One region of the Achromobacter sp. CSND-B12 genome, then DNA from elsewhere that is predicted to be linked to it. Evidence: riboswitches for the same ligand, from Rfam matches in the RefSeq annotation. Region 1 holds a riboswitch; the other holds the start of a gene.
The links. A riboswitch is a leader RNA that binds a small molecule or an ion and turns the genes downstream of it on or off. The one in region 1 is predicted to bind glycine.
Positions count from the first base shown of each region.

Region 1 (11,015 bases):
TCCCAAGGCCGACCAGATCGGCTTGCGCCGGCGTGGCGCGCGTGGCGGCCGCAATGCGCGCCCGTTGCGGGTGACGGTGAGCATTGGCGTGGCCGAGCGCGGCGAGACCTTGCGCGCGCCGGACGCGGTCATCAAGGCGGCCGACCAGGCGCTCTACAAGGCCAAGGATGGCGGCCGCAACCAGGTGTGGGCCTACGGTTCGCGGCGCCGGGCGGGCGGGTAAGGCCGGCTGGGGCCGGCCTGCGCGCGGTCCAGCGGTAGCGCCATCAGCACTTCGTCGTACAGCACGCCGTTCACGCACAGGGCCTCGCGCTCGTGGCCGTAGGTCTCGAAGCCGAGGCTGGCGTACAACTGGCAGGCCGCGGCGTTGTTGGCGGTGACGCTCAACTGCACCGTGCGCACGCCGCGCATGGTGCCGGCATGTCCGAGGGCGGCCTGCATCAGCTGCCGCGCCAGCCCCAGGCCGCGCCAGGCCGGCGCCACGTAGACGCTCCAGATATGCGCCTTGTGACGCACCTTCAGGCGCCGCTGCCTGGCCACGCCGATAATGCCCGCCAGCGCGCCTTCGGCGAAAACGCCGAACATGGCGCTGTCGTCCGCGGGCGCGATCCAGGCCTGGAAATCATCCAGTGTCAGCGTATGTTCCTCTTCGTAACTCGATCCGAATGCTTCCGGGGTTTCGCGCAGGGCGTCCAGGCGCAATTGGCGCAGCGCCGGGGCGTCGGAAGGGGTGAGACGTCGGACAAGCGGGGCGGAGGACGGCATCGGGGGCGAGGCAAGTGTTGGGAATAGGGAACGGTCGGGCCGCATTCGGCCAGTATAGGCAGGGTCGCTGCCTATAATGGGGTCAACGCCGCTTGCGGTTTTCAAAGGAGCCAATGATGTTCGGTTTCCTCAAGATAAACCAGGACGCCAAGCGCGACGAAGTCCAGCAAGAGTTCGTGGCGCGCGTGGCCCACGCCGCGCAGGATTTCGTCCAGGCAGCCGGCCCGGACGGGGCCGGACTCGACTACTCCCTGTCGAGCGTCCACGCGCTCGAAGCCGCGCTCGAAGCCGCGCACCTGGGCACCTTGCCCCTGACCCCCATGCAGACCGTCGGCGCCGCCGCCTACCTTTACGAAGTGGCCCGGCGCGCCCATGGCGGCCTGTACGAGGTCTGCGATGACGAGGACCCGGTGGTGCTGGTCTGCGGCTCGCCCGAGACCGAAGTCTGCTTCGGCGCCATCGCCAAGGTCGAGCGGCGCATCCGCTATGGCGCCGCCGAAGCCATTCCACCTTACTTCGACCGCTTCCTGGCAGCGTTGGACGCCGGCGCGGCCACCACCATCCGCTAGCCGAGGCGAGCCGCGCGGGCGCACCGGGATGGCGTCGGCAGGGGGCCGCGCGGCGCCTTCGCCGGCGCCCGGCGCGGCCCTTTGGCGCCGTCCTCGGGAAAACCATAGGGCCTGGGGGAAAACGGCCCTACAATTCCGCCATTCCCGCCGCCGGCGGGAACCTCGCGCCCGCCTGTCATCAGACGGTTTTTCACTAGAAGTACACTCGCGTCCGCCAACCCGGTCCGATTCGCCTTGCCCCCAGGAGCGCCTGCATGAAATTCCGCTTCCCCATCTTCATCATCGACGAGGACTACCGTTCCGAGAACGCGTCCGGTCTGGGTATCCGCGCCCTGTCCGCGGCGATCGAGGCCGAGGGCGTCGAGGTGATCGGGGTGACCAGTTACGGCGACCTGAGTTCGTTCGCCCAGCAGCAGAGCCGTGCCAGCGCGTTCATCCTGTCGATCGACGATGAAGAGTTCGACGTAGATTCGCCCGAGGACGTGGCCAGCGCCATCAAGAACCTGCGCACCTTCATCGGCGAACTGCGTTTCCGCAACGCCGACATCCCCATCTACCTGTACGGCGAGACGCGCACCTCGGAACACATTCCGAACGACATCCTGCGCGAGCTGCACGGCTTCATCCACATGTTCGAGGACACCCCCGAATTCGTGGCGCGCCACATCATCCGCGAAGCGCGCAGCTATGTGGACAGCCTGCCGCCGCCGTTCTTCCGCGAGCTGGTCAAGTACGCCCAGGATGGCTCCTATTCCTGGCACTGCCCGGGTCACTCGGGCGGCGTGGCGTTCCTGAAGAGCCCGGTGGGCCAGATGTTCCACCAGTTCTTCGGCGAGAACATGCTGCGCGCCGATGTCTGCAACGCCGTCGACGAACTGGGCCAGCTGCTGGACCACACCGGCCCGGTGGCCGAGTCCGAGCTGAACGCGGCGCGCATCTTCCACGCCGACCACTGCTACTTCGTGACCAACGGCACCTCGACCTCGAACAAGGTGGTGTGGCACGCCAACGTCGCCGCCGGCGACGTGGTGGTGGTGGACCGCAACTGCCACAAGTCGATCCTGCACGCCATCACCATGACGGGCGCGATCCCGGTGTTCCTGCGCCCGACGCGCAACCACCTGGGCATCATCGGCCCGATCCCGCTGGAAGAGTTCCACCCGGACAGCATCCGCAAGAAGATCGAGGCCAACCCGTTCGCGCGCGAAGCCGTGAACAAGAACCCGCGCATCCTGACGCTGACGCAGAGCACCTACGACGGCGTGATCTACAACGTCGAGATGATCAAGAAGGAACTGGGCAGCTACGTCGACACGCTGCACTTTGACGAAGCCTGGCTGCCGCACGCGTCGTTCCACGAGTTCTACCAGGACATGCACGCGATCGGCCAGGACCGTCCGCGCAGCAAGGACGCGATGGTGTTCGCCACGCACTCCACGCACAAGCTGCTGGCCGGCATCTCGCAGGCCTCGCAGATCATCGTGCAGGAATCCGAGACCCGCAAACTGGACCGCAACGTCTTCAACGAAGCCTACCTGATGCATACGTCGACCTCGCCGCAGTACGCGATCATCGCGTCGTGCGACGTGGCCGCGGCCATGATGGAGCCGCCGGGCGGCACCGCGCTGGTCGAGGAAAGCATCCGCGAAGCCATGGATTTCCGCCGCGCCATGCGCAAGGTGGAATCCGAGTTCGGCAAGAACGACTGGTGGTTCAAGGTCTGGGGGCCGAACCGCCTGGTGTCCGAAGGCATCGGCAACCGCGACGAGTGGATCCTGGAGTCGAACGACCACTGGCACGGCTTCGGCGACCTGGCCGAAGGCTTCAACATGCTGGACCCGATCAAGGCCACGGTCATCACGCCGGGGCTGGACATGTCGGGCAGCTTCGGCGAAACCGGCATTCCCGCCGCGCTGGTCTCCAAGTACCTGACCGAGCACGGCGTGGTGGTCGAGAAGACCGGCCTGTATTCGTTCTTCATCCTGTTCACCATCGGCATCACCAAGGGCCGCTGGAACACGCTGCTGACCGCGCTGCAGCAGTTCAAGGACGACTACGACCGCAACCAGCCGCTGTGGCGCATCCTGCCGGAATTCTGCCGCGACCATCGCCGCTACGAGCGCATGGGCCTGCGCGACCTGTGCCAGCAGATCCACGAAGCCTACCGCGAGCGCGACGTGGCCCGCCTGACCACCGAGATGTACCTGAGCGACATGGTGCCGGCGCTCAAGCCGTCCGACGCCTTCGCCCGCATGGCGCACCGCGAGGTCGAGCGTGTCGACATCGACCAGCTCGAAGGCCGCGTCACCGGCGTGCTGCTGACGCCGTATCCTCCGGGCATCCCGCTGCTGATTCCGGGCGAGCGCTTCAACCGCACCATCGTCCAGTACCTGCAGTTCGCGCGCGAGTTCAACGAACGCTTCCCCGGCTTCGAAACCTACATCCACGGCCTGGCCGACGAAGTGGGGCCGGACGGCGAGAAGCGCTACTACGTTGATTGCCTGATCGAAGACTGATCAGGTCCGGAGTCCCGATGTTCGATGTCGCCGTCCTCGGTGCCGGCGCCGCCGGCATGATGTGTGCCGCGGTCGCCGGCCAGCGCGGCTTGCGCGTGGTGCTGGTGGACCACGCCGAGCGCCTGGCCGAGAAGATCCGTATCTCGGGCGGCGGCCGTTGCAACTTCACCAACATCGGCGCGGGACCCGCCAATTTCCTCTCCGACAACCCGCATTTTTGCCGCTCGGCGTTGTCGGGCTACACCCCGCAGGACTTCCTGGCGCTGCTCAAGCGCCACCGCATCGCCTGGCACGAGAAGCATCGCGGCCAGCTGTTCTGCGACGATTCCAGCGAATCCATCATCGAGATGCTGCGCGCCGAATGCGATGCCGGCGGCGTGCAGTGGCGCATGGGCTGCCAGGTGGCCGAGGTGGCCCATGGCGAGGCGGGCTTCGAGCTGCGCACCAGCCAGGGCGCGATCCGCGCGGCCAAGCTGGTGGTGGCCACGGGCGGCATGGCGATCCCGCAGTTGGGCGCCACCGACTTCGGCCTGAAGCTGGCGCGCCAGTTCGGCCTGAAGGTGGTCGAGCCGCGGCCGGCGCTGGTGCCGCTGACCTTCGACGCGGCGCACTGGCAGCCGCTGGCCGAACTGTCCGGCGTGGCGCTGGAGGTCAACCTGGCGACGGGGCAGGGCAAGGCGCGCGGCGAGTTTCTCGAAGACCTGCTGTTCACCCATCGGGGCCTGTCGGGCCCGGCGATCCTGCAGATATCCAGCTACTGGAAGCCGGGCGAGACCATCGTCATCGACCTGGCGCCGGGGCGCGACCTGGCGGCCGAACTGCTGGCGGCCAAGTCCGGCAACCGGCAGCAAATGCATACGGTGCTGGCCGGCCTGTGGCCCAAGCGCCTGGCCGACCGCTGGCTGCAACTGGCGGAGCAGGCCGGCAAGCCGGGCCTGGCGGCGCTGCGCCTGGCCGATGCGCCGGACAAGACCCTGCGCGCGCTGGCGCAGGACATCCACCAGTGGACCCTGGTGCCCAGCGGCACCGCCGGCTACAAGAAGGCCGAGGTCATGCGCGGCGGCGTCGATACGCGCGGCCTGGACCAGAAATCGATGCAGGCCCGCACCACGCCCGGCCTGTACTTCATCGGCGAGACCGTGGACGTCACCGGCTGGCTGGGCGGCTACAACTTCCAGTGGGCCTGGGCCTCGGGCGTGGCCTGCGGCAAGGCGCTCTAGGCGTTCCTGGCGCTTGATCCAACGCTTTTCCCGTCCGTCGGGCGCGGGCACGCTTCGTGCTGCCCGCCAAGGCCTGCCCGGCCCATAGCCTGACTGCATGACGGGCATTGCAACGTTGTCGTTGTGATATCAAATAAAAATACCTATCATTTGTATTTCATAAATTCGGCCGTGCCGCATCCGGTGGCGCCGCCTGATGGAGACCGCCTTGGCCTATACCTTGCCGCCCCTGCCTTACGCCTATGACGCGCTCGAACCGCACATCGACGCGCTGACGATGGAAATCCATCACAGCAAGCACCACCAGACCTACGTCAACAACCTGAACGCCGCGCTCGAAGGCGCCGGCATCGCCACCGACGAGCCGGTCGAGGCCCTGGTGGCGCGCATCGACCAACTTCCCGAAGCCGTCCGTGGCGCGGTGCGCAACAACGGCGGCGGCCACGCCAACCACAGCCTGTTCTGGTCGGTCATGTCGCCACGGGGCGGGGGCGAGCCCGACGGCGCGCTGGCCCGCGCCATCGACACCGAACTGGGCGGACACGCCGCCTTCCGCGAAGCCTTCACCAAGGCGGCGCTGACGCGCTTCGGCAGCGGCTGGGCCTGGCTCAGCGTGACGCCCGCCGGCAAGCTGGCGGTGGAAAGCAGCGCCAACCAGGACAGCCCGCTGATGCAGGGCAACACGCCGATCCTGGGCCTGGACGTGTGGGAACACGCCTACTATCTCAAGTACCAGAACCGCCGCCCGGAATACATCGGCGCCTTCTACAATGTGATCGATTGGCCCGAGGTGGCGCGCCGCTACGCCGCCGCCGTGGGCTGAGCCGGCATTGCGCGGGGGCAGCGGTCCATGAATACCTTCAGCCGTCATCGCATCCGGCCCGCGGCCACCAGCGTCAGTGTCTGGACGCTGGCGGTGCTGGTCGCCTGCCTGGGCCTGCACCAGATGTGGGTCTATTTCAACGACCACGCGCCGCACGTGGCCGACGCCCTGCTGGGCGGCATGGTCGCCGCGGGCGCCACCGCGGCGGGCACGCTGCCGATCCTGTTCGCGCGCACCATCCCGCAGAAGATGCAGGACAGCATGTTCGGCTTCGGCGCCGGCGTGATGCTGGCCGCCAGCGCCTTCTCGCTGGTGGCGCCGGGCATCGCGGCGGCCGAGGCGCAGGGCGCGGGGCCGTGGGGCGCCGGCCTGACGGTGGGCGCCGCCATCCTGCTGGGGGCGGCGGCGCTGTTGCTGATGGACCGGTTGCTGCCCCATGAGCATTTCATCAAGGGTCGCGAAGGCATCGAGGCCCACCGGCTGCGCCGAACCTGGCTGTTCGTCTTCGCCATCACCCTGCACAACCTGCCCGAAGGCCTGGCCATCGGCGTCGGTTATGCCGGCAACGATCCGGTGCGCGGCACGGCGCTGGCCACCGGCATCGCCATCCAGGACATCCCCGAGGGCCTGGTGGTGGCCGTGGCGTTGATCGCCGCGGGCTACAAGCGCGCGTTCGCGGTGGCGCTGGGCATGCTGTCGGGCCTGGTCGAGCCGGTGGGCGCGGTGCTGGGCGCGGCCGTGGTGGGCTGGTCGGCGGCGCTGCTGCCGTGGGGCCTGGGCTTTGCCGCCGGCGCCATGTTGTTCGTGATCAGCCACGAAATCATCCCCGAATCGCACCGCAAGGGGCACGAGGTCTACGCCACCTGCGGGCTGATGCTGGGCTTCGTGCTGATGATGCTGCTGGACACGGCGCTGGGCTGAAGCGGCGCCCGGGCGGCGATCGCGGATCAACAACGGAACCGCGTTTCGCGGTATGCTTTCGGCGCTGTCACGCATGTTGCGGGAGAGAGCGGCCGTTCGCGGCTGCCGCCGAAGGCGCAATTCGCCCGGAATCGCTCAGGTATCCCATACCGCGCATGCTTGCCCTGTCCCGGTTTTCACCGCGCGGACTCGGCAAAGCAGCACTCTGGAGAGACCTGGCGCCGCTGCCCAATCAGGGACATAGCGAGCAGCCCAGGCGCCGAAGGTGCAAACCCGCCACGCGGGGCAACTCTCAGGCAAAAGGACAGAGGGGCGGAAGATTCAGCCGTTGCGCGGGCGTTTTCCGTCTGTCCGCCAGCGGCATTCCGTAACCCTGGCACCGCTGCCGCTCCGGAGTACCCGCGCATGTCCGCAACCCTCAAACGCACCCCGCTGGCCGAAGAACATATCGCCTCCGGCGCCCGCATGGTCGATTTCGGCGGCTGGGATATGCCCCTGGCCTACGGCTCGCAACTGGAAGAGCACCACGCGGTGCGCCAGGACGCCGGCATGTTCGACGTTTCGCACATGCTCAACGCCGACGTCACCGGCCCCGACGCCTACGCCCTCCTGCAACGCCTGGTGGCCAACGACGTCGCCAAGCTGACCGTACCGGGCAAGGCGCTCTACACCTGCATGCTGAACCCGCAGGGCGGCGTCATCGACGACCTGATCGTGTACTTCTTCGCGCTCGACGAATGGCGCGTGGTGGTCAACGCCGGCACCGCCGACAAGGACATGGCCTGGATGCAGCGCGTCAAGCAGGCCGGCAAGTTCGACGTCACCATCACGCCGCGCCGCGACCTGGCCATGATCGCCGTGCAGGGCCCCAACGCCCGGGCCAAGGTCTGGGCCGCGCGCCCGGCCTGGCAGGCTGCCAGCGAGCCGCTGACCTCGTTCGTGGCCGCGCGCGTCGGTGACGACACGCTGGTGGCGCGCACCGGCTACACCGGCGAAGACGGCTTTGAAATCGTGCTGCCCGCCGCCGAGGCGGTGCAACTGTGGCGCGACCTGGCGGCCCAGGGCGTGCGCCCGGCGGGCCTGGGCGCGCGCGACACGCTGCGCCTGGAAGCCGGCATGAACCTGTATGGCCAGGACATGGACGAACTGACCCAGCCCGGCGAAGCCGCGCTGACCTGGACGGTGTCCCTGAAGAACCCCGAGCGCCGCTTCATCGGCCGCGACGCGCTGGAGCAGTTCGCCACGCCCGCCGCCTTCGTCGGCCTGAAGCTGCAGGAACGCGGCGTGATGCGCGCCCACATGGCGGTGCGCACCGCGCACGGCGTGGGCGAGCTCACCAGCGGCACCATGTCGCCGACGCTGGGCGTGTCGATCGGCTTTGCCCGCCTGCCGCAAGGCGTGGCCGCGGGCGACACGGTCGAGGTCGACATCCGCGGCAAGTGGGTGCCCGCCCTGGTCTGCAAGCTGCCGTTTGTCCGTAACGGCAAAGCCGTCGAACACTCGTAAACTCGAAGCTTCGCGCCGGTGGCCGGCCCTGCGGGGGCGCGGCCGCCGGCGCGAGGCGCGCAACACCATTTCCTTATCCGAATCCCCCAGGAGTCCTCATGAGTCTGCCCACCGATCGCAAGTACACCGAGTCCCATGAATGGGTCAAAGCCGAAGGCGACGTGTTCGTCGTCGGCATCACCGATACCGCCCAGGACCAGCTGGGTGACCTGGTCTTCGTCGGCGACGTCAAGGTCGGCGCCAAGCTGAACGCGGGCGAGACCGCCGGCGTGGTCGAGTCGGTCAAGGCCGCCTCCGACATCTACGCGCCCGTGGCCGGCGAAATCGTCGCGTTCAACGACGAGCTGGAAAGCAACCCCAACCTGATCAACGAATCGGCCTTCACCGCCTGGATCTTCAAGATCAAGCCGGTCAACGCCGCCGATGCCGACAAGCTGCTGGACGCCGCCGGCTACGAAGCCGTGGCCAACGGCTAAGCCCGTCAGGGCGGGCGCGGCGCTGGCGCCGCCGCCCGTCCATGCATCACCGTCCGTCCCTCCCGACGACACCGCCATCTCGAGATCCCCCATGTCGCGCGCCCTAGACACCCACACCGACTTCATCCCCCGCCACATCGGCCCCTCCGACGCCGACCAGGCCGCCATGCTCGCCGCCATCGGCAGCCCCAGCCTGGACGCCCTGATCGAAGAAGTCGTGCCGCCCAAGATCCGCAGCCAGGCGCCGCTGGCGCTGCCGCCGTCGCGCAGCGAAGCCGACGTGCTGGCCGAGTTGAAGCAGATCGCCGGCCGCAACAAGGTCTTTCGCAACTACATCGGCCAGGGTTACTACGGCACGCAGACGCCCAACGTGGTGTTGCGCAACATTCTCGAGAATCCCGCCTGGTACACGGCCTACACGCCGTACCAGCCCGAGATCTCGCAGGGCCGCCTGGAGGCCCTGCTGAACTACCAGACCATGGTCGCCGACCTGACCGGGCTGGACATCTCCAACGCCTCGCTGCTCGATGAAAGCACCGCCGCCGCCGAAGCCATGACGCTGGCGCGCCGCAGCGCCAAGTCGCAAAGCCCGGTGTTCTTCATCTCGCGCCACGTGCATCCGCAGACCATCGAAGTCGTGCGCACGCGCGCCGAGGGCCTGGACATCGAGATCGCCGTCGGCGACGAGGCCGAAGGCCTGCCGGAATGCTTCGGCGTGCTGCTGCAGTACCCGCACAGCACCGGTTCGGTGGCTGATTACCGCAAGCTGGCCGAAACCGCCCACGCGCAAGGCGCGGTGGTGGCCGTGGCCACCGACCTGCTGGCGCTGGCGCTGCTGGCCGCGCCGGGCGAGTGGGGCGCGGACATCGCCATCGGTTCGGCCCAGCGCTTCGGCGTGCCTTTCGGTTTCGGTGGCCCGCACGCCGGCTTCATGGCTTGCAAGGACGCCTTCAAGCGCAACATGGCCGGCCGCCTGGTCGGTGTGTCCAAGGACGCCCAGGGCAACCCGGCGATGCGCCTGGCGCTGCAGACGCGCGAACAGCACATCCGTCGCGAGAAGGCCACCTCGAACATCTGCACCGCGCAGGTGCTGCTGGCCGTCATGGCCGGCATGTACGCCGTCTGGCACGGCCCGGCCGGCATCCGCCGCATCGCCGAGCGCGTGCAGCGCTACACCGCCATCCTGCGCGCCGAACTCGGCAAGCTGGGCATCAAGGTCGCCAACGACACCTTCTTCGACACGCTGCTGCTGGAAACCGGCCCGGCCACGCCCGCCATCATCACGGCCGCCGAGTGCGAGCACATCAACCTGCGCCGCGTCGACGGCGCCCGCCTGGCCGTGTCGCTGGACGAGACCGTCACCGCCGCCGACCTGCAGGCGCTGGTGAACGTGTTCGCCGCCGGCCTGGAACGCGACGACGTCGAACTGGACATCGACGCGCTGGACGCCAAGGCGGCCGGCGGCATCCCCGCCGCGGTGGCGCGTGAAAGCGCCATCCTCAAGCACCCGGTGTTCTCCAGCGTGCAGTCGGAAACCGACATGCTGCGCTACCTGCGCAAGCTCGCCGACAAGGACCTGGCGCTGGACCGCACCATGATCCCGCTGGGCTCCTGCACCATGAAGCTGAACGCCACGGCCGAGATGATCCCCATCACCTGGCCCGAGTTCGCGCTGGTGCATCCGTTCGCGCCCGCCTCGCAGAGCAAGGGCTATGACGAGCTGATCACGCGCCTGTCGGCCGCGCTGTGCGAGATCACCGGCTACGACAACATCAGCCTGCAGCCCAACTCGGGCGCGCAGGGCGAATACGCCGGCCTGCTGGCGATCCGCGGCTACCACCAGGCCAACGGCCAGCACCAGCGCAACGTCTGCCTGATCCCGTCGTCGGCCCACGGCACCAACCCCGCGTCGGCGCAACTGGCCGGCATGGACGTGGTGGTGGTGGCCTCCGACGCCAACGGCAACGTCGACCTGGGCGACCTGCGCGCCAAGATCGAACAGGTCGGCGACAAGCTGGCCGCGCTGATGATCACTTACCCGTCCACGCACGGCGTGTTCGAGGAAGCCGTGACCGAGATCTGCGACCTGGTGCACCAGGCCGGCGGCCAGGTGTACCTGGACGGCGCCAACATGAACGCCATGGTCGGCGTGGCCAAGCCGGGCAAGTTCGGCTCGGACGTGTCGCACCTGAACCTGCACAAGACCTTCTGCATCCCGC
Region 1 covers NZ_JBREGJ010000001.1:2,223,532-2,234,546, reverse strand. Annotated here, with positions in the region: gene ACUTAG_RS10405 (GGDEF domain-containing protein) at 1-223, shown strand, start outside; gene ACUTAG_RS10400 (GNAT family N-acetyltransferase) at 193-765, opposite strand; gene ACUTAG_RS10395 (hypothetical protein) at 882-1,334, shown strand; gene ACUTAG_RS10390 (arginine/lysine/ornithine decarboxylase) at 1,589-3,850, shown strand; gene ACUTAG_RS10385 (NAD(P)/FAD-dependent oxidoreductase) at 3,868-5,070, shown strand; gene ACUTAG_RS10380 (superoxide dismutase) at 5,279-5,893, shown strand; gene ACUTAG_RS10375 (ZIP family metal transporter) at 5,921-6,814, shown strand; glycine riboswitch at 6,884-6,976, shown strand; glycine riboswitch at 7,010-7,132, shown strand; gene gcvT (glycine cleavage system aminomethyltransferase GcvT) at 7,220-8,320, shown strand; gene gcvH (glycine cleavage system protein GcvH) at 8,419-8,796, shown strand; gene gcvP (aminomethyl-transferring glycine dehydrogenase) at 8,888-11,015, shown strand, end outside.

Region 2 (11,015 bases), 1.5 Mb from region 1:
CAGGTGGGCGTCGGCCGCCGTGACCGCCTCGCGCGTGGTCATGCCGGGCCGCAGCAGCGCGGCAATCTCGCGCACCGCCTCGCGCGACCGGCGGCGGGCGTCGAGGATGCCGTCCAGGCTGAAACGCTGGCCGACCTGTTCCCACGGGTGGGCCGGGGCGGGCGCGACGCGCGTGGCGGGCCGATCCCGCGCCGGCACGAAGGCTTCGGACACGAAGCGGTCCGGCGGCAGGCCGGCCGCGCACAACCGATCCCGCGCCGCGCGCACCATGGCCGGGTTGCCGCAGGCGTAGGCCACCGTGCGCGGCCAGTCGTGGTCCGCGGCCAGGGCGGCGTCCTGCACGTGCCAGGCGGGCGTGGCGGATGCTCGCGACAGCACCGCCTGCCATTGGAACCCGCTGTGCTTGCCTTGCAGCGCGTTGAGCAGCGGGCCCGCGTAGCAGTCGTCCTCGTCGCGGCCGCCCCAGTAGAGCGTGACGCGCCTGATGCGCGGGTCCTGCAATGCCGCCATCATGATCGCGTGGACGCCGGCATAGCCGGTGCCGGTGGCCAGCAGCACCAGCTCCTGGACCACCTCGGCCCAGCCCCGCGCCGGCCAGACGCAGGCGCCGTGCGGGCCCGCCAGGGTGAGCGTGTCGCCGGGCATCAGGCGCGGCAGCACCCGTTCGGTGAAACCGCCGCCGGGCATGCGCCGGATGTGGAATTCGAGTCGGGCGGGGCCGGCCGCGGCTGGCACGCTGGCGATGGAGAACGGGCGCTCGCCGCCATCTTCCATCAGGAAGCGCACATGCTGCCCGGCCTGCCAGGTGAAGGCCCCGGCGGCGTCGTGGGGCGCCACGATCAGCCGGGTCACGTCGGCGGTCAGCGGCACCCGCGACAGCACCGTCACCGGGTAGTGGCGCGCCGGTTGCGCCGGCGCCTGCCAGTGCGCAAAGCGCAGCGCCAGGTCGCCGGTCGCCCGGCACTGGCACATCAGCAATTCGTCGGCGGCGGTGACATAGGTGCGCTCGGTGGGCGGCGCGATGCGGGCGTAGGCGCCGCCGGCCACCTGGGCCCGGCATGAACCGCACTCGCCGCGCTGACAGGAAAACGGCACGGCCACGCCCTGGGCCAGCGCGGCTTCCAGGATCGAGGTGCTGCCATCGCTGGTGAAGCGGCCGTGCTCGAGGACGATGGTGTGGGCGGGCGTGGACATGGCGCGATTCCGGTGGCGTGCCCCGGGGGGCGATGGGGGCAATGTAGCGATAGAATGGCTCGATGAAATAGGGCCATTTTCATGAACCAGACCAAGCCACTTTCGCGCGATACCCGCCAGGAGGCCAGCCTGGACCTGCCGGTCGATCCGCCGCGCCCTGACGAATCCAAGCAGTCCTGGGTGTACCGGCAGATCCGCGAGCGCATCCTGCGCGGCGTCCTGCCCTCGGGCGGGCGGCTGCCGTCCACCCGCAGCCTGGCGGCGCGCTGGCATGTTGCCCGTTCCACCGTCGAGGCCGCCTACGACCAGTTGCGCGGCGAAGGCTATACCGCCGGCGCGGTCGGGTCCGGCACCTATGTGGCGGCGGTCATCCCGGATAATTTCTTTCGCCACGGACTGCCGGGCGATACGGCCACGGCGCCCGCTGCCGCCACGCGCGGCGCGCCGCCCGCGCCGCGCTCGGCCCCGCGGGATGCCGACCGTTCGGTTCCTCCCTTGCGGCACGAACCGCCTTTCACCGCGCGCGGCGCCGACGCCTCGCTGTTCCCCATGGCGGCCTGGCGCCAGGGCCTGCTGGCCAGCGCCCGGCGGGTGACGGCGGCGCAACTGGCGCGCGAGGATCCGCAGGGCTGGTATCCCCTGCGCGAACAGATTGCGCGCTATCTCGGCGCGGCGCGCGGCATTGCCTGCGATGCCGACCAGGTGGTGGTGCTGACCGGCATCCGCGACGGCCTCGATCTCAGCGGGCGCATTCTGCTCACGCCGCGCGACAAGGTGCTGGTGGAAGACCCCGGCTACCTCAATGCCATGCCGCTGTTCAGCCAGTACACGCGGCGCGTGGTGCCGGTGGCCATCGACCAGCACGGCTTTTCCGTGGCGCGCGCCCGCCGCCATCGCGGCGTCAGGCTGGTGCATGTGACGCCGGCGCACCAGTCGCCCACCGGCGTCACCATGCCGGTGTCGCGCCGCCTGGAGCTGCTGGACTGGGCCGAGCAGGCCGGTTGCTGGATCCTGGACGACGACTACGACAGCGAATTCAACTACGACGGCGCGCCGCTGGCGGCCCTGAAAAGCCTGGACCGCGCCGACCGCGTGATTCACTGCGGCAGTTTCAACAAGACCCTGTTCAACGCCCTGCGCATCGGCTACGCGGTGCTGCCCCGGCCGCTGGTGGCGGACTTCGCCCGCGCCCGCTACCTGACGGGCCGCTCCGGCAGCATCGTCGAGCAGATGACGCTGGCGGCGTTCCTGGAGAACGGCGGCTTCGCGCGCCATGTGCGGCGGGCGCGGCCGGTCTATGCGCAGCGGCGCGATCGGGTGCTGCGCATGTTGCGCCAGGCGGTGGGCGCGGCGTCGCTGCAAGTCAGCGGCGAACATGCGGGCTTTCACCTGGTGTGGTGGCCGCCGCCCGGCATCGACGTGGCGGCATTGCTGGCGCGGGCGCGCGCGCTGGGTGTGGGGCTGCAGCCGGTCGCGGATTTCTGTCGGCGCGTGTCCTGGCCGGCGGGCGTGGTGATCGGCTACAGCGCGCGCCAGGAGGCGGAACTGGACAGCCTGGAGGCGCTGCTGCGGGAAGTCGCGGGCGTTTCGTAGCAAAATGCGGCATGGCGGCGCCGCGTCCCGCCTTCACCGTTTTTTCCAGGATTCCTCATGCCGCAACTCGATCTCTACCAGGTGGACGCCTTTTCCGCCGCGCCCTTTGGCGGCAACCCCGCCGCGGTGGTGCCGCTGGAGGCGTGGCTGCCGGATGCCACACTGCAACGCATCGCCGAAGAAAACAACCTGTCCGAGACCGCCTACGTCGTGCGCCGCGGCGACATCCACGAGCTGCGCTGGTTCACGCCCGCAGTCGAGGTCGACCTGTGCGGCCATGCGACCCTGGCGACCGCCTGGGTGCTGTTCGAGCAATTGGGCGCCAGCGAAGAGGTGCTGCGCTTTGCCACCCGCAGCGGCGAACTGCAGGTGCGGCGCGCCGGCGACGGGCTGGCGATGGATTTTCCCGCCAGGCGCCCGGTGGCCGAAGCCATCCCCGACGGCCTGCTGAGGGCGCTCGGCCTGCCGGCGGCGCGCGCGCTGTACCGCACCGACGACTACCTGGTGGTGATCGACGACGAAAGCCTGATCGACGGTCTCGCGCCCGACTTCGCCGCGCTGGCGGCGTTCGACGTGCGCGGCGTGGCGGTGACGGCGCCGTCCACCCGCTACGACTTCGTGTCGCGCTGGTTCGGGCCGCGCGTCGGCGTCAACGAAGACCCGGTCACGGGGTCGGCGCACACCTCGCTGGCGCCTTATTGGGGCGAGCGGCTGGGCAAGACCCGGCTCACCGCCGAGCAGGGCGGGGCGCGCAAGGGCCAGCTGCGCTGCGAGCTGCGCGACAACGGCCGCGTCATCATCAGCGGCCAGGCCGCGTTGTACCTGCGCGGCACGATCTTCCTGTGAACCGCGCCGCCATCACCGAAAACCTATTGCCTCATCAACACTTCAAATAAGGCCGCCGCGACACGCGCCTAGAATCTGCCGTCACGAGAGCCGGACGGAACGATCCTTCCGCCGCCGGACACGACAACAAGGAGACGCAGGGCAATGGATGCGGTGTGGATAGTCGCCGTCGGGGCGGCCGTGGCGGGATTCGTGCAGGGCCTGTCGGGCTTTGCCTTCGGCATGGTGGCCATGTCGTTCTGGGCCTGGGTGCTGGATCCGCGGCTGGCGGCGGCGCTGGCCGTGTTCGGCGCGCTCACCGGCCAGCTGCTGGCGGTATTCTCGGTGCGGCGCGGCTTCAACTGGCCCTTGCTGTGGCCCTTCCTGCTAGGTGGCCTGGCGGGTATTCCGCTGGGCGTCCTGATCCTGCCGCACCTGGACGTGGACTGGTTCAAGGCGGTGCTGGGCGCGCTGCTGGCGCTGTGGTGTCCGGTCATGCTGATGGCGCAGCGCCTGCCGCGCATCGGCGGCAATCGCTGGGGGGACGGCGCGGTCGGGCTGGTGGGCGGCGTGATGGGCGGCATCGGCGGCTTTGCCGGCAGCGTGCCGACGCTGTGGTGCACGCTGCGCGGTTTCGGCAAGGACACGCAGCGCGCCGTGATCCAGAATTTCAACCTGTCGATGCTGGCCGTGACCATGGCCACCTACCTGGCCACGGGCATCGTCACGCGCGACATGGCGCCCATGTTCGCCGTGGTGGCGCCGGCCATGCTGATCCCCACGCTGCTGGGCACGCGCCTGTACATCGGCATCTCCGAAGTCGCGTTCCGCCGCCTGGTGCTGGGGCTGCTGACCTGCTCGGGGCTGACGCTGCTGGCGTCGTCGGTGCCGCGGCTGCTGGGGTATTGAGGGCCGGTCCGCGTCGGGCCCGCTCCCGGCCTGTGCTCTGCCGCAATGGCTTTACGACAGTCCCACCCCCTCCCGCACGCTCGCCGCCAGCATCTGCGCCGTGGCCGCCGACAGCGTCCAGCCCAGGTGCCCATGGCCGGTGTTGTAGAACACGCCGGGCCGCTTGCCGGGGCCGACGCGCGGCATCATGTCGGGCATCATCGGCCGCAACCCGCACCAGGGCACCACGCGCGCCGTGCGCACGCCGGGAAAGTGGCGGCGGGTCCAGTCCACCAGCGGCTGGATGCGTTCGGCGCGGATGTCCAGGTTGAAGCCGTTGAACTCGGCCGTGCCGGCCACGCGGAAACGGTCGCCCAGGCGGCTGGTGACGATCTTGGCGGCCTCGTCCAGCAGGCTCACGCTGGGCGCGGCGGCCTGGCTGGCGGCGTCGTCCAGGTGCACGCTGATCGAATAGCCCTTGACCGGATAGATGTTCAGCCTGTCGCCCAATTGCCGCGCGAACTGGCGGCTGGCGGCGCCGGCGCAGACCACGATGGCGTCGGTTTCGTGCTGTTCGCGCCGCGTGCCGTCCTCGCGCGCCAGGTCCAGCACATAGGGCAGGCCGTCGCGGCTGATGGCGCGGATGTCGGCATCCTGTTCGAAGCGCACGCCGCGGCGCGCGCAGGCCCGCGCCAGGCCGCTGGTGAACTTGTGGATGTCGCCGGTGGCGTCGGACGGCGTATAGAAGCCGCCGTGGCAGGGCGTTTGCAGCGTCGGCTCGATGCCGCGGATTTCCTCCGGCGTGACCGCGTGCCGCTCCAGCCCGCCTTCGCGCAGCAGCGCGTTGGCGCGGCGCGCGGTCTCGAAGCTGGCGGCATCGTGGTAGATGTGCAGGATGCCGCGGCGCTCCAGGTCGAAATCGATGCCTTCCTCCTCGGCCATGGCGTACAGGTGCTGGCGCGCCTCGATCGCCATGCGCGTGGTGGCGATAGTGTTCTGGCGATAGTTGCGGATCTGCCCCATGAACTGGGCCAGCCATGAATACTTGTGCCAGCTCGGACGCGGATTGAGCAGCAGCGGCGCGTCGTGGCGGCCGAGCCAGCGCAGGCCCTTCATGATGGTGGCGGCGCTGTTCCAGACTTCGGCATTGCTGGCGGACAACTGGCCGCCGTTGGCGTAGGACGTCTCCATGGCGGGATAGCGCTGACGGTCGTAGACGGTGACGTCGTAGCCCAGTTTGCTCAAGGCGTAGGCGGACGTGACGCCGGTGATACCGGCGCCGATGATGGCGATGCGGGGCATGATGGCTCCAGATGGCGTGGCCACGATCCGATGATCGCGGCACCCCATCTGTCTCTGTACCTGAGAGCTTCACCCGGGCGCGAGGGCGCGGGTTCCCCTTCGGTGGGCGCCAGGCGCCTCTCTCCAGATTGTCTAGACCGCGCAGTCCTGTTGCCTGAGAGTTTCCGGGGCGGTTGCTCCGTCGGCGCCCGCCACGGGGACGGGACTCTTCTGCGGGGTTTTGAATCGACGCAGTGAGAATAGCCAAAATCTGCCGCGAGCGGGACTCAGGGTTAATACCAGGAAGGAGGCGGATAGGCTCTACACTGGGCGCCAACCCGCGCGGCACGCGCCGGTCAGAAAACGAAAGGACGATCCCGCATGCGCGCTCCGGCAATGTTCCGTATTTCCCTGCTATCCACGACGTTGGCGCTGGCCCTGGCCGGCACCGCCTCGGCCAGCCCGGCCGTTGCGCAAGCGCCGGCCGCCAAGGCAGCCACGGCATCGGCCTCCGCATCCACGCCCGCCAAGGCCGATCGCGCCACCGCCGCCGTCGACGCCGCGGTGGCCGAGGTCATGCGCCAATATGGCATCGACGGCATGGCCATCGGCGTCAGCCACAATGGCGAGCAGCGCTTCTTCAACTATGGCGACGCCTCGCGCCAGCCGCGCCGCGCCGTTTCCAGCGACACCCTGTTCGAACTGGGTTCGATCAGCAAGACCTTCACCGTCACGCTGGCCGCCTACGCGCAGGCCACGGGCCGCCTGTCGCTGGCCGACAGTCCGGCCAAGTGGGTGCCCGAGCTGCAAGGCAGCGAATTCGCCAAGCTGACGCTGGTGAACCTGGCCACGCACACCGCCGGCGGCTTTCCCTTGCAGGTGCCGGACGCGGTCCAGAACACGGCGCAACTGATGGACTACCTCAAGGCCTGGACCCCGCGGTATGCGCCCGGCACGAAGCGCACCTATGCCAACCCCAGCATCGGCATGCTGGGCGTGGTGGCGGCGCGCGCGCTGGGCGAGTCCTACGTGGCGGCGATGGAGCAGCAGCTGTTTCCCAAGCTGGGCCTGCGCGACACCTGGCTCGAAGTGCCGCCGCGCAAGATGCCCGACTACGCCCAGGGCTACGACAAGCAGGACGCGCCGGTGCGCCTGAACCCGGGCGTGCTGGCCGACGAGGCCTACGGCGTGAAGTCCAGCGCCCGCGACATGCTGCGTTTCGTCGAGATCAACCTGGGCGCCGCGCCGGTCGACGCCACGCTGCAGCGCGCCATCGCCGAGACCCACACCGGCTATTACCAGTTGGGCGCGATGACGCAGGACCTGATCTGGGAACAGTATCGCTACCCGGTGTCGGTGGACGACCTGGTGCGCGGCAACTCCGCCCAGTTCGCGTTCGAGACCCTGCCGGTCAAGGCCCAGCAACCGCCGCTGGCGCCGCAGCAGGCGGTGTGGGTCAACAAGACCGGCGCCACCAATGGCTTTGGCGCCTACGTGGCGTTCGTGCCGTCGCGCAAGCTCGGCATCGTGATCCTGGCCAACCGCAACTATCCCAACGAGGCGCGGGTGCGGTTGGCGCTGCGGGTGCTCGAGGCGCTGGCGCCGTGAATGCCGCCGCCCGGCGCGCGGCGGCCTTCAGGATCGGGCCGCAGGGGGCGCCTGGCCGGCCGCCCTGGCGCCATCGAACCTCGGCAGCAACCCCATGATCTCCAGCCGCGCGCACAACTCGCCCAGCCGCCGCAACTTGTACGCTTCGACGTCCATGCCGCCATAGTCGTAGAAGCCTTGCCCTTCGCGCAGGCCGTTGCGCCCCTGTTCCATGTTGCGTTCGATGATGGCCGGGGCCGCGAAGCGCGCATCTAGCGCGCCGGACAGGTAGTGCGAGGCGTAGTAGAGGATGTCGCCGCCGCCCCAGTCGATGAACTCCAGCAGGCCCAGCACCGAGAAGCGCAGGCCGAAGCCCAGCCGCACGGCGGTGTCGACGTCCTCGGCGCTGGCCACGCCTTCCTCGACCATGCGGGCCGCCTCGTTCATGGCCAGCGCCTGGATGCGCGGCACGATGTAGCCGGCGGCGGGCGCGCACCGCACCGGCGTCTTGCCGGCCAGGCGCAGCACCGCCAGCAGGTCCTGCAACGCCGCGTCGCTGGTCCGCGGGCCGGGGCTCACCTCCACCAGCGGGATCAGGTAGGCGGGATTGAGCCAGTGCGCGTTCAGGAAGCGGCCGGGCGCGCGCACCATGTCGGCCAGTTCGGTGACCAGGAAGGTCGAGGTGGTGGAGGCGATAACGCTGTCCGGCGCGCAGGCCTCGCCGAGCCAGTCGAAGGTGTCGCGCTTGATGTCCAGTTGCTCGGGCACCGCCTCGAACACCACGCGGGCGCGGGCCAGGTCGGCCAGGGCGTCCTCGCGCGCCACCAGGCGCACGCGGCCCAGCGCGGTGTCGGCCTGGGCCTCGTCCAGCAGGCCTAACCGCACGAGCGTGCCCAGTTCGCGCCGCAGGCCGCCCAGCACGCGGGCGAAGGTTTCGGCGCGCTCGCCGCGCGCGCGCGGCTTGATGTCGATCAGCGTAACGTCCAGTCCGGCATGGATGTATGACAGGGCGATGCCCATGCCCATGCGGCCGGCGCCGACCACGCACAAGGTCCGTTCCATGGTCAGCATCCTTGCGCGAGCAGCGCGGCCATGTCGGCGCGCGACAGGGCGTCCAGCCCCAGCGCCTCCAGCGTGCGGCCCTCGGCGTACAGGTCGCGGCCGGTCACGGCCGAGGCCACGCTCAACAGGCCCTGCGCCACCGGCGTGGGCACGCCGGCCCAGCGGCCGGTCGACACCAGGAACGACAGGCCCAGGCGCGTGTCTTCCAGCATGTAGCGGTGCGTGCCCAGGTCGATGGTTTCGCGCCAGTCGCCGCTGTCGGTCAGCTTGCCGTGGGCGCCGCGGCCATACATCCATTCGTCGCCCTCGCTGGCATAGTGGTCGGCCAGCGGAAAATGCGGCGCGGCGTAGCCCAGCGCGGCGCGGATGGCGATGCGTTCGGCGTCCAGCGCGTCGGTCACGCGGCGGATCGACGGCTGCGTGCCCTCGTTGTGGATGTCCCAGCGTTCGAAGTGTTCGAGCGGACCGGCGTTCATCAGGATCAGCGGCGGGTGGATCACCGGGCCGGCGTTCATCAGCGCCCCGGACAGCGCGTCCTCGATCGGCTCGACGCTCGGATAGGCCTGCGCCAGCGTTGCCAGCGCGGAGCCGGCCAGGCGACTCGGGAACACGCCGGTGGGCAGGCGCGTGGCGTAGGCGCTGATGACGACGCGGTCGCCGTGCTTGCGCGCCAGATAGGGCAGGGTGCCGGTTTCGGCAAAGGCGACCTCGGCCGGGTTGCCGACCTGGCGCAGGGCGCGGGCAAACAGATAGCTGCCGAAGGTGCCGGGTGGCAGGAACACCACCTGGCCGTCGCGCAGGTGCGGCGCCAGCTCGGGCGCCAGCGCCGCATGCGAGGTGGACGGCAGCGGAATCACCAGCAGTTGCGCGCCCGCGGCGGCGGCGGCCAGGTCGGCCGTCAGCTCGATCTGGCCGGGCGCCTCGCCCAGGGCGATACGGCGGGTGCCGCGATAGTCGGTGACTTCCAGGGCGCCGGCGCGGCGCAGGCTGTCGAACGCCGCCGCGTCGCGGCGCCACAGGCGCACCCGATGTCCTTTTTCCGCCAGGTCGGCGGTCGCCGCGTAGCAGCCGTGGCCGCCTCCAATAACGCCGATGCGCATGATCGAGCTCCTTCGTGAGAGCTTCGATCCTAGCGATGGCCGGCACGGCGGACTGCGCCGCAGGCGCAAGCGGAATACGGAATCGGCAAGGGAATGCGCGGCGGGGCGCGGCCCGCTGCGTCGGCAGGCGCGACCCGCCACCGCAATGGGCCTGGCGCCCCGCGCTTGAACAGACCTCGCGCGCCGCCCTTCAACAGGCGCGGGCGCGGCCCTGCCGGAGCGTGTCGGACGGCAGGCAGCCGTAGCGCTTGCGGTAGTGCGTGGCGAAATGGCCGAAGCTGGTCACGCCGCAGCGCAGCAGGATGTCGGTGACGCTGTCGCCGTCGCCGGCGTTGCCCAGCGCCGCGTGCGCCAGCGCCAGGCGGCGGTTGCGCAGGTAGTCGCTGGGGCTCTGCTGCAGGAACTGGGTGAAGCCGTTCTGCAAGGTGCGGATCGAGACGCCGCAATGCGCGGCCAGGTCGGGCAGGGCGATGGGCGCGTCGATGTGGTCTTCGATGTAGTCGCGCGCGCGCCGCACGTGCAGCGGCAGCGGCTGGCGGCGATCGGCGCGCAGCGCCTCGGAATAGTTGTGCGGCAGCTGCATCAGCAGCAGCGAGACCAGGTAGTCGGAAAAGCCCGCCGCCAATGTCTGCGTCACGCCTTCGATGGCGGGGTGCTGGTACAGCCTGCACAGGTAGTCCAGCGTTTCCTGCACCGCCGCCAGGCCTGCCGAACCGGGCGCCGCCTCCAGGTCGAACACCAGCGCCTGGCGCAGCGGACGGTCCAGCAACTGTTGCAGCTGGCGTTCCAGCGCCTGCCGCTCGACCCGCAGGATCAGGCTGCGGCAATCCGGGCCGATGCGCAGCACGCTGCGCTCGGAGGGCGACGAAATGGTCAGGCCGCCTTCGCGCAGGGCCGCGCTGCGCTTGCCCAGCGTGACCTGTCCGGCGCCTTGCAGCGTGACGCGCACCAGGTAGTAGCGGGCGATGTCGCCGGCGTCGATCTCGACCTCGGCGCCATAGTGCAGGTCGAACAGCGCGGCGCTGCCGAAGAACACGCCATACAGGCGCGATTGCAGGGGATCGCCGCGCGCCACGCACATGCGGTGCGACCACAGGTGCTGGCTGACCTGGTCGGTGATCTCGGAAAGATTGCCCGAATCCAGCAGGCAATGGCGTTGCAGCGGATAGGTATCGTGGAACATGCTTTCCTGCGCCCCGGGAATAGCCGTTGCGCGCCCGGTATAGAGCCGGCCGGCGCAAAGGCCTACAACAGATGCAGCCATCGGAATGGCGAACCAGACAGCGGGACGCCGCCACCGCCTCGATGCGGCCGGCGCGATCCCATTGCGATACAAGGGAAGAACATGACGGGCGATACCGGAACCGACGCGGCGCAGAAACGCTATGCCTATGAATGGTATGTCGTCCTGATCTGCATGCTAGCGTACATATTTTCGTTCGTCGACAGGCAGATCCTGGCCCTGATGATCGAACCCATCAAGCG
Region 2 covers NZ_JBREGJ010000001.1:727,621-738,635, reverse strand. Annotated here, with positions in the region: gene ACUTAG_RS03345 (NAD(P)H dependent flavin oxidoreductase family protein) at 1-1,194, opposite strand, end outside; gene pdxR (MocR-like pyridoxine biosynthesis transcription factor PdxR) at 1,276-2,787, shown strand; gene ACUTAG_RS03335 (PhzF family phenazine biosynthesis protein) at 2,845-3,633, shown strand; gene ACUTAG_RS03330 (sulfite exporter TauE/SafE family protein) at 3,778-4,521, shown strand; gene ACUTAG_RS03325 (D-amino acid dehydrogenase) at 4,573-5,802, opposite strand; glycine riboswitch at 5,847-5,933, opposite strand; glycine riboswitch at 5,935-6,025, opposite strand; gene blaELC (ELC family class C beta-lactamase) at 6,163-7,389, shown strand; gene ACUTAG_RS03315 (3-hydroxybutyryl-CoA dehydrogenase) at 7,417-8,430, opposite strand; gene ACUTAG_RS03310 (NAD/NADP octopine/nopaline dehydrogenase family protein) at 8,433-9,530, opposite strand; gene ACUTAG_RS03305 (AraC-like ligand-binding domain-containing protein) at 9,721-10,713, opposite strand; gene ACUTAG_RS03300 (spinster family MFS transporter) at 10,876-11,015, shown strand, end outside.
Region 2: it holds a riboswitch for glycine, as region 1 does, so the genes downstream of both, ACUTAG_RS03325 (D-amino acid dehydrogenase) here and gcvT (glycine cleavage system aminomethyltransferase GcvT) in region 1, are expected to answer to the same signal.